DNA from 3 places in the Pseudomonas sp. 1L-E-NC-VB-C3 genome. Region 3 is predicted to be linked to each of the others. Evidence: riboswitches for the same ligand, from Rfam matches in the RefSeq annotation. Region 3 holds a riboswitch; each other region holds the start of a gene.
What was found. Region 3 has a riboswitch for cobalamin ahead of AC0Z5Z_RS17230 (CbtB domain-containing protein). Riboswitches for the same ligand answer to the same signal wherever they lie in the genome.
Positions count from the first base shown of each region.

Region 1: it holds a riboswitch for cobalamin, as region 3 does, so the genes downstream of both, cobO (cob(I)yrinic acid a,c-diamide adenosyltransferase) here and AC0Z5Z_RS17230 (CbtB domain-containing protein) in region 3, are expected to answer to the same signal.
Region 2: it holds a riboswitch for cobalamin, as region 3 does, so the genes downstream of both, AC0Z5Z_RS03560 (ABC transporter substrate-binding protein) here and AC0Z5Z_RS17230 (CbtB domain-containing protein) in region 3, are expected to answer to the same signal.

Region 1 covers NZ_JBXAWD010000007.1:257,137-263,083, forward strand. The annotation lists gene AC0Z5Z_RS14040 (PQQ-dependent sugar dehydrogenase) at 1-1,209, opposite strand, end outside; gene AC0Z5Z_RS14045 (hypothetical protein) at 1,276-1,860, opposite strand; cobalamin riboswitch at 2,023-2,252, shown strand; gene cobO (cob(I)yrinic acid a,c-diamide adenosyltransferase) at 2,335-2,946, shown strand; gene AC0Z5Z_RS14055 (cobyrinic acid a,c-diamide synthase CobB) at 2,943-4,343, shown strand; gene bluB (5,6-dimethylbenzimidazole synthase) at 4,340-4,990, shown strand; gene cbiB (adenosylcobinamide-phosphate synthase CbiB) at 4,987-5,895, shown strand; gene cobD (threonine-phosphate decarboxylase CobD) at 5,888-5,947, shown strand, end outside.
Region 2 covers NZ_JBXAWD010000002.1:6,943-12,889, reverse strand. The annotation lists gene AC0Z5Z_RS03585 (ABC transporter permease) at 1-515, shown strand, start outside; gene AC0Z5Z_RS03580 (ABC transporter permease) at 522-1,331, shown strand; gene AC0Z5Z_RS03575 (ABC transporter ATP-binding protein) at 1,349-2,503, shown strand; gene map (type I methionyl aminopeptidase) at 2,695-3,486, opposite strand; gene AC0Z5Z_RS03565 (ParD-like family protein) at 3,483-3,710, opposite strand; cobalamin riboswitch at 3,831-4,024, shown strand; gene AC0Z5Z_RS03560 (ABC transporter substrate-binding protein) at 4,164-5,177, shown strand; gene AC0Z5Z_RS03555 (FecCD family ABC transporter permease) at 5,174-5,947, shown strand, end outside.
Region 3 covers NZ_JBXAWD010000010.1:46,394-52,340, forward strand. The annotation lists gene nfuA (Fe-S biogenesis protein NfuA) at 1-428, shown strand, start outside; gene cobM (precorrin-4 C(11)-methyltransferase) at 573-1,319, opposite strand; gene AC0Z5Z_RS17220 (cobalamin biosynthesis protein) at 1,398-1,811, opposite strand; gene AC0Z5Z_RS17225 (CbtA family protein) at 1,808-2,509, opposite strand; gene AC0Z5Z_RS17230 (CbtB domain-containing protein) at 2,521-2,718, opposite strand; cobalamin riboswitch at 2,842-3,060, opposite strand; cobalamin riboswitch at 3,947-4,158, shown strand; gene cobW (cobalamin biosynthesis protein CobW) at 4,258-5,322, shown strand; gene cobN (cobaltochelatase subunit CobN) at 5,326-5,947, shown strand, end outside.

The sequences.
Region 1 (5,947 bases), on a different contig from region 3:
CTCGTCCTTGTCGAGGAAGCCGGTCAGCACATCCACCGGCTGCCCGGTCGGTTTGCCACCACTGAACGGCACGAAAATCACTTTGTAGCCACTGTGCGGTTTGCGGTTCCACGAGCCGTGCTGGCCAATGAATGCGCCTTCCTTGAATTGCGCCGGCAAGCGGTTGCCCTCGGCGAAGGTCAGGCCCAGCGAAGCGGTGTGCGGACCGACCGCGTAATCCGGAGCGATGGCCTTGGCCACCAGATCAGGATTCTGCGGTTTGACCCGCACATCGACGTGCTGGCCGTAGTAGCTGAACGGCCAGCCATAGAAGCCGCCGTCCTTGACCGAGGTGATGTAGTCCGGCACCAGATCGCTGCCGATTTCGTCACGCTCGTTGACTGCTGTCCACAATGCGCCGCTGGTAGGTTCCCAGGCGAGGCCGTTGGGGTTGCGAATGCCCGAAGCGAAGATCCGGTGATTGCCGGTCGCACGATCCACTTCCCAGATCGCCGCGCGGCCTTCTTCCTGATCCAGGCCGTTTTCGCCGACGTTACTATTCGAGCCGACGGTGACGTAGAGCTTGTTGCCGTCCTTGCTGGCGATGACGTTTTTGGTCCAGTGGTGATTCAGCGTGCCGCCGGGCAAGTCGACGACTTTGATCGGTTGGGTCTTGATCTCGGTGGCGCCCGGCTCGTAGTTGAAGCGCAGCAGGCGGTCGGTGTCGGCCACATACAAATCATTGCCGACGAGCGTCATGCCAAACGGCGAGTTGAGGTTCTGCAGGAACACCGTGCGGGTTTCTGCGACGCCGTCGTGGTCGGCATCACGCAGCAGGGTGATGCGGTTCGGGCTGGGCACGCCGGCGCCGGCCTTGCCCATGACTTTCTTCATCACCCAGCCACGAATGCCTTTGCTGTCATCGGGCTTGGGCGGCGCATTGGTCTCCGCCACCAGCACATCGCCGTTGGGCAGCACGTAGAGCCAGCGCGGGTGATCAAGACCTTCGGCAAACGCGGCGACCTGGGTGCCGGCCGCTGCGGTCGGTTTCGCGCCGTCCGGCCAGCCCACCGCCGGGGCGATGTTGACTGTCGGGATCAGCGTCTTGTTCGGTTCGGGCAGTTTCGGCGACGGGCCGGTGCCGTCGGAGACTTGCAGGCTGGAGGTTTCACCGCAGGCGGCGAGCCCGCCAGCGACGGCGATGATAAGAGCGAGTTGGGCCTTGCGCATTGCTGATCTTCCCTATGAATGCATTCCTAAACATAGAGGAGGGCGCAGGCCCGATGGTTCAACTGCTCAACCGCGGGCTTCCTTGAACAGCACGGCGATGCCCGGATGATAGTTGCCCGCGTCGCTGTGCAATTTGCGATAGGCGTAGGGGAAATACCAGGCCACGGCGCAGGTGTGTTCCTTTTGCAGGTCGTCGACCATGTCCTGCAATTCTTCGGGGCTGGCGCTGTGCTGAGGTTTTTGCGGAGCAACAAAGAGGCAGCCGAGCTTGAGATCGCTGGCGTAGCTGATGCGCTTGGCATCAACGGTGATGTCGAGCAGGGCCTGGGTCAGGTTGAGGTTGTTGACCCGTGGCCAGCGTTGCGTGGCCTGAATGAACGCGCGGTCTTCGGCGCCGGCAATCAGCAGGTCGGCGCGAGCATTGCGTTCGCCTTCTTCGTTCTGTTTGCGCGTGGCCGTGTCGTTCAGCGTGACCATTTCAGCCATCCACGCCGCTGCCGCGAGCAGGCCGAGATTGGCTTTCTCGTCGTGCCAGTACGGCGTGTCGTTGTCGCCGCGTACAGTGTTGTAGCGATCGATACAGTCAAACCAGCGTTCCAGCACCGGGCGCAGAAATTCCAGGCGCGGGTTGCTGATGATCATGCCTTGCATCGTCGTCATCCTTATTGTTGTAATGGGCTTTTCGGGAAAAGCATGGCTCTTTGATATCACTTGTCGCAGTCTGGCACAAGATTGCCGCTGCACAATGGATCAGCGGCAGTTATTCGCGCGCAAAGCGCCTCTTCAATTGACGCTCCACCCCCAACCCTCTAACCTTCGCCGCTTGTTTCAGGTGCTCTGTGGCCCCGCGTCGACAGAGTGAAACAGGGAAGCCGGTGAGGGTGGTCTTCAAGCGAAGCCACGACGATCCCGGCGCTGCCCCCGCAACGGTAAATGAGTGAAAACTGCGCCTTGAGCCACTGCCTCGAAAGAAGCGGGAAGGCGCGCAGTCCGGCGAAACGCCGCTCATGAGCCCGGAGACCGGCCTGATCCATCTCAGCGGCATCACGGTGGGCGATGCCAGGCTTTTTGCCGTCTATTCTTGTTCCTGCCCGCCGTTATCCAGCCTCAACGGAGAGCTCCCCCATGACTGATTCCCCCGAGCGTGACGAACGCCATCTGGCGCGCATGCAGCGCAAGAAAGCCGTGATCGACGAACGCATTGCCAGCTCGCCCGACGAATGTGGCCTGGTGCTGGTGCTGACCGGCAATGGCAAAGGCAAGAGCAGCTCGGCGTTCGGCATGCTCGCCCGCGCGATGGGCCACGGCATGCAGTGCGGCGTTGTGCAGTTCATCAAGGGCCGCAACAGCACCGGCGAAGAATTGTTTTTCCGCCGCTTCCCCGAGCAGGTGCGTTTCCACGTCATGGGCGAAGGCTTCACCTGGGAAACCCAGGATCGTCAGCGCGACATCGCCGCTGCGACCGCCGCTTGGGAAGTCTCGCGTGAATTGTTGCGCGACCCTTCGATCGGTCTGGTGGTGCTCGATGAATTGAACATCGCCCTCAAGCACGGCTACCTCGATCTCGATCAGGTGCTCAGCGATTTGCAAGCGCGCCCGCCGATGCAGCACGTGGTGGTCACCGGTCGCGGCGCCAAGCCGGAAATGATCGAGATGGGCGACACGGTTACCGAGATGGGCATGCTCAAGCACGCCTTTCAGGCCGGGATCAAAGCGCAGAAAGGCGTCGAACTTTGAAGCAACCACGTCACTGCCCGGCGGTGTTGATCGCCGCGCCGGCCTCCGGTCAGGGCAAGACCACCGTCACCGCCGCACTCGCCCGTTTGCATCGCAATCAGGGGCGCAAGGTGCGCGTATTCAAATGCGGCCCGGACTTTCTCGATCCGATGATCCTCGAGCGCGCCAGCGGTGCGCCGGTGTATCAACTGGACATGTGGATGGTCGGCGAGCAGGAAAGTCGCCGGCTGTTGTGGGAAGCCGCCGCCGAGGCTGACCTGATTCTGATCGAGGGCGTGATGGGCCTGTTCGACGGCACGCCATCCAGCGCTGATCTGGCGCGCCACTTCGGTGTGCCGGTGCTCGGCGTGATCGACGGCACCGCCATGGCGCAGACCTTTGGCGCCTTGGCGCTGGGCCTGGCCAAGTATCAGCCGGACTTGCCGTTCGCTGGCGTGCTGGCCAACCGCGTCGGCACCTTGCGCCATGCGCAATTGCTCGAAGGCAGCCTCACCGAAGGTCTGCGCTGGTACGGTGCGCTGTCCCGCGAAACCGGTATCGAATTGCCGAGCCGCCACCTCGGCCTGGTTCAGGCCAGCGAATTGAATGATCTGGATCTGCGCCTCGACGCGGCCGCCGATGCGCTGGCCAGCAGTTGCGAGGTCGCGCTGCCACCCGCCGTAGAATTCGCCGCGCCTGAGATCATCGCCGCCGAGCCTCTATTAAAAGGTGTGCGCATCGCCGTTGCCCGCGATGAAGCCTTTGCCTTCACCTATGGCGCCAGTCTCGATCTGCTGCGGGCGATGGGCGCCGAATTGCGCTTCTTCTCGCCGATCCGCGACACGCAATTGCCCGAGGCGGACAGCCTGTATCTGCCGGGCGGCTATCCAGAGTTGCATCACGTCGCGCTGGCGCAAAACGCCTCGATGCTGGCGGCGATCCGCGCGCACCATGCGGCGGGCAAGCCGTTGCTCGCCGAGTGTGGCGGCATGCTTTATCTGCTTGATTCGCTGACCGACGTGGAAGGCACCCGTGCTGAGCTGGTCGGTTTGCTCAAGGGCGAGGCGGTGATGCAGAAGCGTCTGGCGGCGCTGGCGTTGCAGGCGGTTGAATTGCCGGAAGGGGAGTTGCGTGGGCATACCTATCATCATTCCCTGACCACCACAGAGCTGACGCCGATTGCCCGTGGGCTGAGTCCCAATGGCGGGCGCGGCGCTGAGGCGGTTTATCGCGAGGGGCGGATGACGGCGTCGTACGTGCACTTTTATTTCCCATCGAATCCGACTGCGATTGCGGCATTGTTTGCGCCAGACAGTGAGGCCGGCTTCGCGAGCAAGCTCGCTCCCACAGTGAATGGTGAGCTTCCTGAAGAAATGCGATCTCCTGTGGGAGCTGGCTTGCCAGCGATGGGGCCATGACCGACAACACATTCTCCGAAGCCGAACGCGCAGCGGTCTACAAGGCCATCGCCGAGCGCCGCGACATGCGCCACTTCACCGGCGGCAGCGTCGAGCCGCAGTTGCTGCGTCGTCTGCTTGAAGCCGCTCATCAAGCGCCGAGCGTCGGCCTGATGCAGCCCTGGCGCTTCATTCGTATCAGCGATCGTGCTCTGCGCGGGCAGATCCGCGATCTGGTGGAAGAAGAGCGCATCCGCACCGCCGAAGCCCTTGGCGAGCGCAGCGATGAGTTCATGCAACTCAAGGTCGAAGGCATCAACGATTGCGCCGAAGTGTTGGTCGCAGCGCTGATGGACGATCGCGAAAAACACATCTTCGGTCGGCGCACGTTGCCGGAAATGGACATGGCCTCGCTGTCCTGCGCGATCCAGAATCTGTGGCTGGCCTCCCGCGCCGAAGGCCTGGGCATGGGCTGGGTTTCGTTGTTCGAACCGCAAGCCTTGGCGGATTTGCTCAAGTTGCCGGCCGGTGCCAAGCCGCTGGCGGTGTTGTGTCTCGGCCCGGTCAAGGAATTCTATCCGGCGCCGATGCTGGTACTTGAAGGCTGGGCGCAGGCGCGGCCGCTCAACGAGTTGCTGTACGAAAATTATTGGGGAGTGAGTCAATGAGTGTGGCGTTGCTGAGTGTCGCCGCAGTAGCGCTGGATGCGCTGCTTGGTGAACCGAAACGCTGGCATCCGCTGGTGGCGTTCGGCAATTTTGCCGGGCGCATCGAGCAACGCTTCAACGCCGGCGGCCGTGGCTGGCGCAGCCATGGTGTGACCGCGTGGGTGCTCGCGGTGCTGCCGCTGACTCTGCTCGCCACCGCATTTTCCTGGGCGCCCTATGTGGGCTGGATTGTCGAGATTCTCGCGCTGTATTGCGCCCTCGGCATGCGCAGCCTCGGCGAACATGTCGCGCCGGTCGCGGCTGCGTTGCGCGCCGATGATCTGGACGAGGCGCGCAAGCGTGTCGGTTATCTGGTCAGCCGCCAGACCGATGAACTCGACAGCACTGCCGTGGCCCGTGCCGCCACTGAATCGGTGCTGGAGAACGGCAGCGATGCGGTGTTCGCTGCGCTGTTCTGGTTTGCCGTCGCCGGCGCGCCGGGCGTGGTCCTGTATCGCTTGAGCAATACCCTTGATGCGATGTGGGGTTATCGCAACGAACGCTTTGAACGTTTCGGCTGGGCGGCGGCGAAAATCGACGACGTGTTGAACTACATTCCTGCGCGTCTGGTGGCGTTGACCTACGCGCTACTGGGCAAGACCCGCCTCGCGCTGAAGTGCTGGCGCACCCAAGCGCCGCAGTGGGACAGCCCTAACGCCGGCCCGGTGATGGCGGCCGGTGCCGGTGCGCTCGGCGTCGAGTTGGGTGGACCGGCGATCTATCACGGCGAACTGCATGAGCGCCCACAACTGGGCGAAGGTGCGCCGGCGGATGCCGATTCCATTGACCGTGGCTGGCAATTGGTCCAGCGCGGCGTATGGTTATGGCTGCTGATGCTTTGCCTGGGGGCGGAATTTTATGCTTGAGCACGGTGGCCGGTTGCGCAAGGCTGCACTCGATTACGGGATTGCCGAAGCC
Region 2 (5,947 bases), on a different contig from region 3:
GCACCTATTCTTGGCTGGTTTTGCTGCAAGCCTCGGGCGTGATCAACAAGACCTTGATGGCCATGGGCATCATCGATCAACCGCTGGAGATGGTGCACAACCTCACCGGCGTGGTGATCGGCATGAGCTACATCATGATCCCGTTCATCGTGCTGCCGTTGCAGGCAACCATGCAGGCCATCGACCCGATGATCCTGCAGGCCGGCTCGATCTGCGGCGCCAGTCCGTGGACCAACTTCTTCCGGGTGTTCCTGCCGCTGTGCCGGCCGGGTCTGGCCTCCGGCGGTTTGATGGTGTTCGTGATGTCGCTCGGTTACTACGTCACCCCGGCACTGCTCGGCGGGGCGCAGAACATGATGCTGCCGGAGTTCATCATTCAGCAGGTGCAATCGTTCCTCAACTGGGGCCTGGCCAGCGCCGGCGCCGCGTTGCTGATCGCAATCACCCTGGTGTTGTTCTACTTCTACCTGAAGCTTCAACCGGAATCCCCGGTTGGCGCCAGTAACGCGAGGTAAGCCGACATGCTCCTGACCCCCAATGCCATGAGCCGGCGCATGCGTTTCGGCCTCTACGCCACTACCGGGCTGATCGGTCTGTTCTTGCTGTTGCCGATCGTGTTCATCGTGCTGCTGTCGTTCGGCTCCTCGCAGTGGCTGGTGTTCCCGCCACCGGGCTGGACGCTGAAATGGTACGGCCAGTTCTTCTCCAATCCCGACTGGATGAACGCCGCCGCCGCCAGCCTAAAAGTTGCCGTGCTGACCACCATCTGCGCTGTGGCGCTCGGTTTGCCGACCGCGTTTGCGCTGGTGCGCGGACGCTTCCCCGGCCGCGAGATGCTCTACGGCCTGTTCACCCTGCCGATGATCGTGCCGCTGGTGATCATTGCCGTGGCGGTGTACGCGCTCTTTCTCAAGCTCGGCTACACCGGGACGATGTTCGCCTTCGTCGTCAGCCATGTGATCGTCGCGCTGCCGTTCACCATCATCTCGATCATCAACTCGCTGAAGCTGTTCGATCAGTCGATTGAAGACGCGGCGGTGATCTGCGGTGCCTCGCGCTTGCAAGCGGTGTTCAAGGTGACGTTCCCGGCGATTCGTCCGGGCATGGTCGCCGGCGCCCTCTTCGCCTTCCTCGTTTCGTGGGACGAAGTGGTGCTCAGCGTGATGATGGCGAGCCCGACTCTGCAAACCCTTCCCGTGAAAATGTGGACCACCCTGCGCCAGGACCTGACCCCGGTGATCGCCGTCGCTTCGACGCTGCTGATCGGCCTGTCGGTATTGGTCATGGTGATCGCCGCCGCCCTGCGCCGGCGCAACGAAATCAGCGCCTGAGCGCCCAGGAGTACGACATGAGTGCCGTGATCAAAGACGCATCCCAGCAGAACGACAAACCCCTGGTCAGCCTGCGCAACCTGAACAAGCACTACGGCGATTTTGCTGCAGTCGATAACATCTCGCTGGACATCAAGGACGGTGAATTCCTCACGTTCCTGGGCTCCAGCGGCTCGGGCAAAAGCACCACGCTGTCGATGCTCGCCGGGTTTGAAACACCGAGCAGCGGCGAGATCCTCGTCAACGGCCAGTCGCTGGTCAACGTGCCGCCGCACAAGCGCGACATCGGCATGGTTTTTCAGCGTTACTCGCTGTTCCCGCATCTGTCGGTACGCGACAACATCGCCTTCCCTCTGGCCATTCGCAAACTGGCTGCGGCCGAGCGCGAAAAGCGCGTCGATGCGATGCTCAAACTGGTGCAGCTCGAACAGTTCGCCCATCGCCGCCCTTCGCAACTGTCTGGCGGCCAGCAACAACGGGTTGCCATCGCTCGCGCCTTGGTTTACGAGCCGCGCATTCTGCTGATGGACGAACCGCTCGGTGCGCTGGACAAGAAGCTGCGCGAAGACTTGCAGGATGAACTGCGCCAGCTGCACCGGCGCCTGGGCATCACCATCGTCTACGTGACCCACGACCAGGAAGAAGCCATGCGTCTGTCGCAACGCATCGCGATTTTCAGCCACGGCAAAATCGTTGGTCTGGGCAGTGGTTATGACCTTTACCAGAATCCGCCCAATGCATTTGTCGCGTCGTTTCTGGGCAATTCGAACTTCCTCAAGCTCAAGGCGCAAGGCAATGCAGCAGCGAGTTTCGAGGGCCAGTCGTTGTCGATTCGGCTGACGTCCGGGTTGCACACTGATCAGGATGTGCTGCTGATGGTGCGTCCGGAAAAGGCCTTGGCGCTGAGCACGCAGCAGGCGCTGGATGAGCCGCTGGCGGCGGGCTGGAATGAAGTATCGGCGAATGTTGTGGAGGTGCTGTTTCTCGGTGAGAGCCAGACGTGCAGCGTGGTGACTGCGGGCGGGACGTCGATGACGGTGAAAGCGCTGTCGGCAGCGGGCATGCCACTCAAGGCCGGCGATCCGGTACGGGTGCGCTGGGCGACGGCGGATGCTTGTGTTTATACCGAGTGGACCGAGAGCGACTTGAACAAGGCTGCCGGTGCTCACTGATTGCGCTGAGTCAGTTGGATCTACTCCCTCTCCCCCAAGGGGGGCGAGGGGGAAAGGGAGCCGATCTTCATGCTGTTCAAAATGTAAGTTCGACTCGGTATCGCACGTCGGCGTATCTCGCAACAACACCTCGGTCAGTCCCCTCTCCCATTGGGAGAGGGCTAGGGTGAGGGCAAGCAGGCGACACGGTATTAGCCAATGGCCCGGTACCCTTCAATCTCATCCGGCCAAGCCGTCAGCACTTCGAACCCGCTCTCCGTCACCGCGACCATATGCTCCCACTGCGCCGACAACGAGCCATCCTTGGTCAATACGGTCCAGCCATCCGGCATGTTCTTCACATGGCGTTTGCCGGCATTGAGCATCGGTTCCACGGTGAAAATCATCCCGGCCTTAAGCTTCAGGCCCTGATTGGGAAAGCCGTAATGCAGGATCTGCGGTTCATCGTGATAGACCTTGCCGATGCCATGGCCGCAGTATTCGCGTACCACACTGAAGCCCTCCGCCTCCGCCAGGCTCTGGATCGCGTGGCCGATATCGCCCAGCGTTGCGCCCGGCTTCACTGCACGGATGCCTGCGCACATGGCTTCGTAGGTGGTCTTGATCAGGTGCTGCGCTTCAGGAGTCGCCTCGCCCACCACATACATGCGACTGGTATCGCCGAACCAGCCGTCCTTGATCACCGCGATGTCGAGGTTGACGATGTCGCCGTCTTTCAATGGCGTACCCGATGGAATCCCGTGGCACACCACATCGTTGACCGACGCGCAGACGGTTTTCGGAAAGCCGTGATAACCGACATTGGCTGGCACCGCCTTCTGCACATTGACGATGTAATCGTTGCACAGTCGATCCAGCTCATCGGTGGTTACGCCAGCCTTCACATGCGGCACCAGCATTGCCAGCACTTCAGCGGCGAGTTTGCCGGCGGCGCGGGATTTTTCGATGTCGGCCGGGGTGTTGATCTTGATCTGGTTTCTCATGCGCTGACGGCTTCCTGAGTCAGTTGTTGCAGATCCAGCCCACCATTCTGTTCGGCGCGGATCAGCAGGCGGCAAATGGCGCTGTGGTCGAGATTGGGATGCAGCTCGGCGAGCATGCCGATGCGCATCCAGTGCTCGGCCTGCGCGTTGATCGAGCGACTGAGCGCGTTGCTGGAGATGCGCAGATTCTCGTGCATGTCCTCTGAAATCTTTACGATGCCCATATATGAATCCGATACGATGTGTATATGAATCGTATATTAGCCAAGGCATATGACAGATTGCAATGCCGACGACAAGATCGACGCTGTGGCAGATTCGCCTCCCCCTCCACCGCGCAAATCGACTACCATGCCGCCGCCGGTTTCCACACGGAATTAATAGGGAATCCGAAATGCTTGCACAGCATCAATCGGAACTGCCCCCGCAACTGTAGGTGCCGAGCCTGCTCCTCGACTGCCACTGGGTGAATCCCGGGAAGGCCGGAGCGTGGCGATGACGCATCAGTCAGGAGACCTGCCGGCACAGTGACTGACTAACCGGCGGGGTGTCCGGGAAGGACATCGTGCCGTGCGCATTTTCCCCGTGCCGGCCTTGCGCAGTTTCCACGACCGCGCCCGAGGTGTGTTTCCAACCGTACCCGCCCGCTCCCGTACGGTTCTCTTGGAGACTGCCCCATGCTGCTGCCCCGCATTGCCACACTGCTCACCGCTCTGAGCCTTTGCGCCCTGGCGCAAGCGGCGCCGACTGCGTATCCGCTGACCGTCGAAAACTGTGGCAGCAGCCTGACCTTTCAACACGCACCCGCTCGCACGGTGACCATCGGTCAGGCCGGCACGGAAATGCTCTACGCCTTGGGCCTGGGCGACAAAGTCGTTGGCACTTCGCTGTGGTTCAACGACGTGCTGGGCACATACAAAGCACAGAACGACAGGATCGAGCGCCTCGCCGATAACGAGCCGAGTTTCGAAGCGGTGATCGCTAAACGCCCGGAGCTGGTTGCCGTCGAGCTGGAATGGATGGTCGGCCCGCAAGGCGCGGTCGGCACTCGCGAGCAGTTTCATGAACTGAAGATTCCGACCTATCTGCTGCCCTCCGATTGCGAAGCCAAGGACAACCTCGTCGGCTCGGACGGCACGCGGCTGGCGCCGTTTCGCATCGACAGCATCTACAAAAGCGTGAGCCAACTGGCGGCGATTTTCGACGTGCAGGCGCGTGGCGAACAGCTCAATGAGCAGCTCAAAGCCAGCCTCGCGCAATCGATCGCCACCGCGAAAAACCAGCAGCGCAAAGACGTCAGCGCTCTGGTGTGGTTCTCCAGCGCCGAGATGGACATCGAGCCGTTCGTGGCCGGGCACAAAGGCGTTCCCGATTTCATGCTCAGCACCCTCGGCGTGCGCAACGTCGTCGAGTCGGATGAAGAATGGCCAACCGTCGGCTGGGAAACCATCGCCAAGGCCAACCCGACGTTTCTGGTGATCGCGCGCATGGATCGTCGACGTTTCCCGGCGGACGACTATCAGAAGAAACTCGCCTTCCTGCGCAGTGATCCGGTGACGCGCAACATGGACGCGGTCAAGCACAACCGCATCATCATCCTTGACGCCATGGCCATGCAGGCCAGCCTGCGCACCTTCGATGGCCTCGCACAATTGGCCAGTGCCATCAACGGCTACGACCTGTCGCAATGAGCAGACGCCTGATCCGTTTGCTGCTGGTGCTGTTGACGCTGTCGGTCGCGCTGATTGGCGGCGTGGCCATTGGCGAGACTTCGATCGAGCCGAGCGTGGTGTTGCAGGTGCTGGCCAACAAGCTGTGGGGCGCCGGTTATGTGCTCGACCCGATCGACGAAGGCATTGTCTGGAACTATCGCCTGACCCGCGCTTTGGTCGCGGCGGCCTGCGGCGCCGGTCTGGCGACGTGCGGGGTGATCCTGCAATCGCTGCTGCGCAATCCGCTGGCCGATCCGTATCTGCTGGGAATTTCTGCTGGCGCCTCGACCGGCGCGGTGATGGTCGCCCTGCTCGGCGTCGGTGCCGGGGCGATTTCATTGTCGGTCGGTGCTTTTGCCGGCGCGGTGACCGCTTTCGCACTGGTGATCCTGTTGGCGCGAGTCAGCGGCTCGGCCAGCGGCACCGGGCAGATCATTCTTGCCGGGATTGCCGGCTCGCAGCTGTTCAACGCCCTCACTGCTTTCCTGATCACCCGCTCGGCCAGCTCGGAACAGGCGCGCGGGATCATGTTCTGGCTGCTCGGCAATCTCGGCGGCGTGCGCTGGCCGTCGGTGTGGCTGGCGGTGCCGGTAGCAGTGTTGGGGTTGGTCGTTTGTCTGTGGCATCGGCGGGCGCTGGATGCGTTCACCTTTGGTGCGGACTCGGCGGCGTCTCTCGGCATTCCAGTGCGACGTGTGCAGATTCTGTTGATTGGCTGCGCCGCGCTGGTGACGGCGGTGATGGTGTCG
Region 3 (5,947 bases):
AGCCTGAAGACACCGCGCTGGGGCTGAAAAGCTTCACCGCCTACATCGATTCCTTCAGCGAAGCGTTTCTTGATGACGCGGTCGTTGATTACGCCACCGACCGCATGGGCGGCCAGCTGACCATCAAGGCGCCAAACGCCAAGGTGCCGATGGTCAACGCCGACAGCCCGGTCAACGAGCGCATCAACTATTACCTGCAAACCGAGATCAACCCGGGGCTGGCCAGTCACGGCGGTCAGGTCAGCCTGATCGATGTTGTCGAGGACGGCATTGCCGTGTTGCAGTTCGGCGGCGGTTGCCAGGGCTGCGGCCAGGCTGACGTAACCTTGAAAGAAGGCATTGAGCGCACCTTGCTCGAGCGCATTCCGGAGCTCAAGGGCGTTCGCGACGTGACCGACCACACGCAGAAAGAAAACGCCTACTACTAAGGTGTTCGCTGCGATCATGAAAAACGGCGCCCCGTGAGCGCCGTTTTTTTATGGGTAACTTTTGCCGCCCCCATTCGCGAGCAGGCTCGCTCCCACATTGAAATGCAATCACCTGTGGGAGCGAGCCCGCTCGCGAAAGCGTCTTCAAGGGCGATAAAGATGCGCATGCCCGGCCCGATACAACGAAGACTCGCTGAACACCTCGCTGCCCAGCACCCTGCCAACCAAGATCAGCGCCGTACGCCGAAAGCCTTTGGCCTCGACCTTTGCGGCAATGTCCGCCAATGTACCTACCACCCAGTCCTGATCCGGCCATGTCGCGCGGTGAATAACGGCAATCGGGCAGTCCGCGCCGTAATGCGGCAGCAGTTCAACCAGTATCTTTTCCAGATGATTGACCCCCAGATGAATGGCCATGGTCGCGCCGTGCTGCGCCAGGCTCGCCAGTTCTTCGCCGGCGGGCATCGCGGTCTTGTCGGCGTAACGGGTCAGGATCACGCTTTGCGAAATGTCCGGCAGAGTGAGCTCTGCGCCCAGCAGTGCTGCGCATGCCGCTGTGGCGGTCACGCCAGGGATGATCTCGAAAGGAATGCTCAGCTCACGCAAGTGGCGGATCTGCTCACCAATCGCGCCGTACAGACCTGGATCCCCCGAATGCACACGGGCCACATCCTGGCCTTTGGCATGGGCGCTCCTGATCAAATCGATGATTTGTTCCAGATGCAGTTCGGCGCTGTTGGCCACGATTTCGGCCTGATGACCTTCCAGCACCGCTGCGGGTACCAGCGAGCCGGCATAAATGATCACCGGGCAGCTGCGAATCAGCCGTTGGCCTTTGACGGTGATGAGTTCCGGGTCGCCGGGGCCGGCGCCGATGAAGTAGACGGTCATCGTTGAATCCTTGTGAAGAGGCGCAGGCACACTGCAGATGAAGCGTGCTCATGATCGATGGCGGGGATTATCGGGATTTTATGCAGCGCCGGCCAATGCCAGCGTGGCCTGCGCATATTTCTGCCGGTGGATCAGCAGTTTCGCCGGCGCCTGAATCAGTTGCTCGGCGAGCGCCAGCGCGGCGCTTTCCGCCACGCCGTAGCAGCCGGTGCGCTCAAAGGCGATCTGCGATTGATGGCTGAGGCGCTGCTGATAGGGCGCCAGTTCGGCACTGTTGAAATACTGCAGCGGCAGGTTCAATTGTGTGGCCAGTTCCAGCAACCCCGGTTCGTCGCGCTTGAGGTCGATACTCGCCAAAGCCTTGACCGCTCGCAGCTCGATGCGGTGCGCCTGCAACGCTTGATCGAGTAACGCACGCAACGTACTGGCCGGGCAGCCCCGCTGGCAGCCGAGGCCGACCACGAGGGTCGGCGCTGCGCGGTCATCGGTCATGCCTGATATGGGCCTGCGCTTTTGCGGCGGAACAACCATGCACTGATCAGGCCCAAGGCCAGCCAGAACGCGACGTTGGTCAGCTGCGAAGCGATTTTGAACTGGGTTTCCAGTGCCTCTGGAGCGAGCATCGAATGCACCTGCGGTTGCGGCGCGCCGATCACATGCGGCACGGCGAGAATCGCTACACCAAGAAGCTTCATCAGCCAGTGACGGCTGAAGGCGATCAGTGCCAGGCCGACGGCGGTCGAAGCGGCAGTGCCGATCCACCAGATCTGCCGCGAAGCCAGATCGGCAGCCGCAGTGCCCGGCAATTCAGGTGGCAGGCCCAGGGTCGGCGCAAGAACGAACGTGGCGTAACCGGCCAGACCCCAGAGCAGCCCTTGCGAGGTCTTGGTCGGCGCGCGCAAGGTGTACAGGCCGGCGAGCATCAAGGCGAAACCCACTGCCACCACCAGATTACCGCCAGTGGTCGAGACCACACGCTGCCAGCCGTCTTCCGGCTCCCAGGCTTCGCCATCATGGCTGTGGGCGGCGGTGCCGGCGGCGTGTTCGTGGACTTGCGCGACCGGTTCGGATTTCTCGAAGGTTTCGGCCTGCAGAATCAGTGGCGATACCCAGAAACTCTGCAGCAAGGTCAGCAGCAGGGCGGCCAGCAAGCCGGTGAAGCCTGCGGTTTGCGCGATACGCTTGATCATTTCGGCAGGCCTCAGTGGCACGGGAACGCGGCGCTGTGGCGGGTATCGTGGGCGGCGTTGTGCACCGCTTCGATGTGCGAGAAACCGGCGAACCAGACCAGGCTGGCACCGAGGATCGAGGCGAAGAGGGCGGCGGCGACGCGTTGGCCGAGTGTGGTGCTGCTGGAGATGTGGTCAGTGTGGCTGACGGTGTTACTGATGATCGACATAGCGCTTCCCTCTGAAATGTCAGCGGGTAAACAGAGCGCATGAAAATCCCTGCGGGCCGGGCACGCAGGGATTTCGAACAGCGCCCGCCCACCGCGGGTTTGTTTGTGTTCAGCGGCGCTTGCGCGTGCTGGGTGTTGCGGGCCGGTCTCCGGGCTCGCGAGGGGTTGGCTGGTCGCCGACCTGCAAGCATCACCTTCCCATGCCGGGGCACAGTGGATCTGACGCTTCGCTCGCTTACCGTTGCGGGGGCAGCACCGGACTGACATGGCTTTGAGTAAAGCACATGATTCACCGGTTTCCCGTTTCACCCTGTGAGGGGCACCCGTAACAAGGTGTGCAGGAGAACATGGGTTTGGGTTTTTAGTCAATTTCCGGGGGCGGATCCGTTGCGGGGGGGGGGGCTTTTTTTCGGGTGTTTTTGTGTGTATATCCGTTGCTGCGGGTGTTGCTGATTACGGTTTCGCCCTTACGGCGAGGCACTTTTTCCAAACGCCGAAAAAGTACCCAAAAAGGCTTGCTCCTACGTTCGGCCCTCGCAGGCTCGGGTTCCTTCGCTCCGGGACTGATCCGGGCGCAGCGGCTCCGGTTTGCTTCGCTGCACCTACACTCGCTGTGTACGACTGCGTCGTACGGTCGCTGCGCTCCCACGCCCGGATCAATCCCTCCACTCAGCCTTCCGACGTCGCCGGTGGATCAAGATCAAGGGCACTCGAGCTTGCGCTCATTGTTGAGTGGGGCGGCTTCGCCGCGAGCAGCTGCGCTGCTTTGCTTTTGCTTTTGTGGGAGCGAGCCTGCTCGCGAAGGCGGCCTGACAGCCGACCTGTTCTTGAGCTGGTGCGCGATCCAACTGTAGGAGCTGCCGAAGGCTGCGATCTTTTGCTTTTGCCTTTGCTTTTGCTCTGGCTTTTGATCTTTTGCCCCTTCGGCAGGCTTCGTTACGGGATCGATCCGGGGGTGGGAGCGCAGCGACCGTACGACGCAGTCGTACACAGCGGAAGGAGGTGCAGCGAAGCAAACCGTAGCCGCTGCGCCCGGATCGGTCCCGTAACGAAGGTACCCCGAGCCCCAGCGAGCGGGCCGTACGCCGGGGCAAAGCCTTTTGGTTCCTTTTTGGCGTTTGAAAAAGGGACTCGCTGTAAGAGCGAAACCATAAGAAGCCGTTACCGCAGCAACGGATATACCCCCAGTTTCAGACTCACCGACCATTGACCCACGACGGACCCATGCGTAGCCTTGCGCTTTCGAGGTTCTTCGGCACTCGCCGAAGCTAAGAAGGGAACGCGGTCAAAGCCGCGGCTGCCCCCGCAACTGTGAACGGTGATGTTCGTTGCCACGCCACTGCCAGCTCAACCGATGAGCCAGCGGGAAGGCGCAATGGACGCCAGGCCCAACGCCTGAACGCCGTCAGCCAGGAGACCTGCCTCGTCACAGATTCTCACTACAACCGGGCGGGGTGATCCGGTGGCGAATGCTTCCGGCGTGCACGCGCGCTGCCGGTTCTCGTCCCGTATGCCCGCCGCTTGCCAAAGGGCATACCGATGAAAACACTGGCCAAACTCCCCGTCACCATCGTCACCGGTTTCCTCGGTTCGGGCAAAACCACGCTGCTGCGGCACATGCTCGACAACGCTCAGGGCCGGCGCATCGCGGTGATCGTCAACGAGTTTGGCGAGCTGGGCATCGACGGTGAAATCCTCAAGCAATGCACCATCGGCTGCACCGAAGAAGAGGCCAGCGGCCGCGTTTATGAGCTGGCCAACGGCTGCCTGTGCTGCACCGTGCAGGAAGAATTCTTCCCGGTGATGCGCGAGCTGGTCGCCCGTCGCGGTGACCTCGATCACATTCTCATCGAAACCTCCGGCCTGGCCCTGCCCAAGCCGTTGGTGCAAGCCTTCCAGTGGCCGGAAATCCGCAGTGCCTGCACCGTCGACGCAGTCATCACCGTGGTCGACAGCCCGGCCGTCGCTGCTGGCACCTTCGCCGCGTTCCCGGATCAGGTCGATGCCCAGCGCAAACTCGATCCGAACCTTGATCACGAGTCGCCGCTGCATGAACTGTTCGCCGATCAACTGGCCAGCGCTGACCTGGTGATCCTCAACAAAGCCGACCAGACCAGCCCGCAAGACCTGGCTCGCGTACGCGCTGAAGTAGCCGAAGAGCTGCCGCCAGCGGTAAAAATCGTCGAAGCCAGCAATGGCCGCCTGCCGCTCGACGTGCTGATCGGTCTCGGTGCCGGCTCTGAAGAGCATATCGACAGCCGCCACAGCCACCACGATCACCACCATGACGGTGATGACGACGACCACGATCACGACGCCTTCGATTCGATCTCCATCGAATTGCCGCAAGCCGACGAAAGCCTGCTGCTCGACGCGCTCACGCAACTGGTGGTGCAGCACGGCATCCTGCGGGTCAAAGGCTTCGCGGCGATTCCGAACAAGCCGATGCGCCTGTTGATCCAGGGCGTGGGCACGCGTTTCGACAAGCATTTCGACCGCCAGTGGGGTGCCGACGAAGCGCGGGTGACGCGTCTGGTGCTGATCGGTCAGGAGCTTGATGCGGCACAACTCGAAGCGCAATTGCGCGCTGCGCTCAGCGTTTAAGCCATGCACCTGCTCAGGACCCAGCCCGGCGGATTCGTCTCGGACGACAACATTGCCGACCTCGGACAAACCCCCGCCGAGCTGGTGATCCTGTGCAGCGGCGATTCCAGCCTGGCGCTGCTCGCCGAGGCTGCGCAGCAACTGCCCGATGATTATCCGAGCCTGCGTCTGGCCAACCCGATGCAGGTGCAGAATCATGCCTCTGTCGATCTGTATGTCGACGAAGTGCTGCGCCACGCCAAGGTCATTCTGATCTCACTGCACGGCGGCATCGCCTATTGGCGCTACGGTGTCGCGCGGCTGGTCGAGTTGTCCGAACGCGGCGTGCAACTGATTCTGGTGCCCGGCGATGACCGCCCGGACCCCGAGCTCAGCGACTTGAGCACGGTCAGCGCCGACGTGCGCGATCGACTCTGGCAATTCCTGCGTCAGGGCGGCATGGGTAACGCGCTGGATTTCTTCCGTTGCCTGGGCAACCAATGGTTCGCCCGCGATTACCCGTGGAGCGAGCCGCAAACCCTGCCGCGCACGGCGATTTATCACCCACAGAAAAACAGCGCTGCCCTGAGCGACTGGCAAGCCGAATGGCTGCCCGGTCAACCGGTGGCGGCGCTGTTGTTTTATC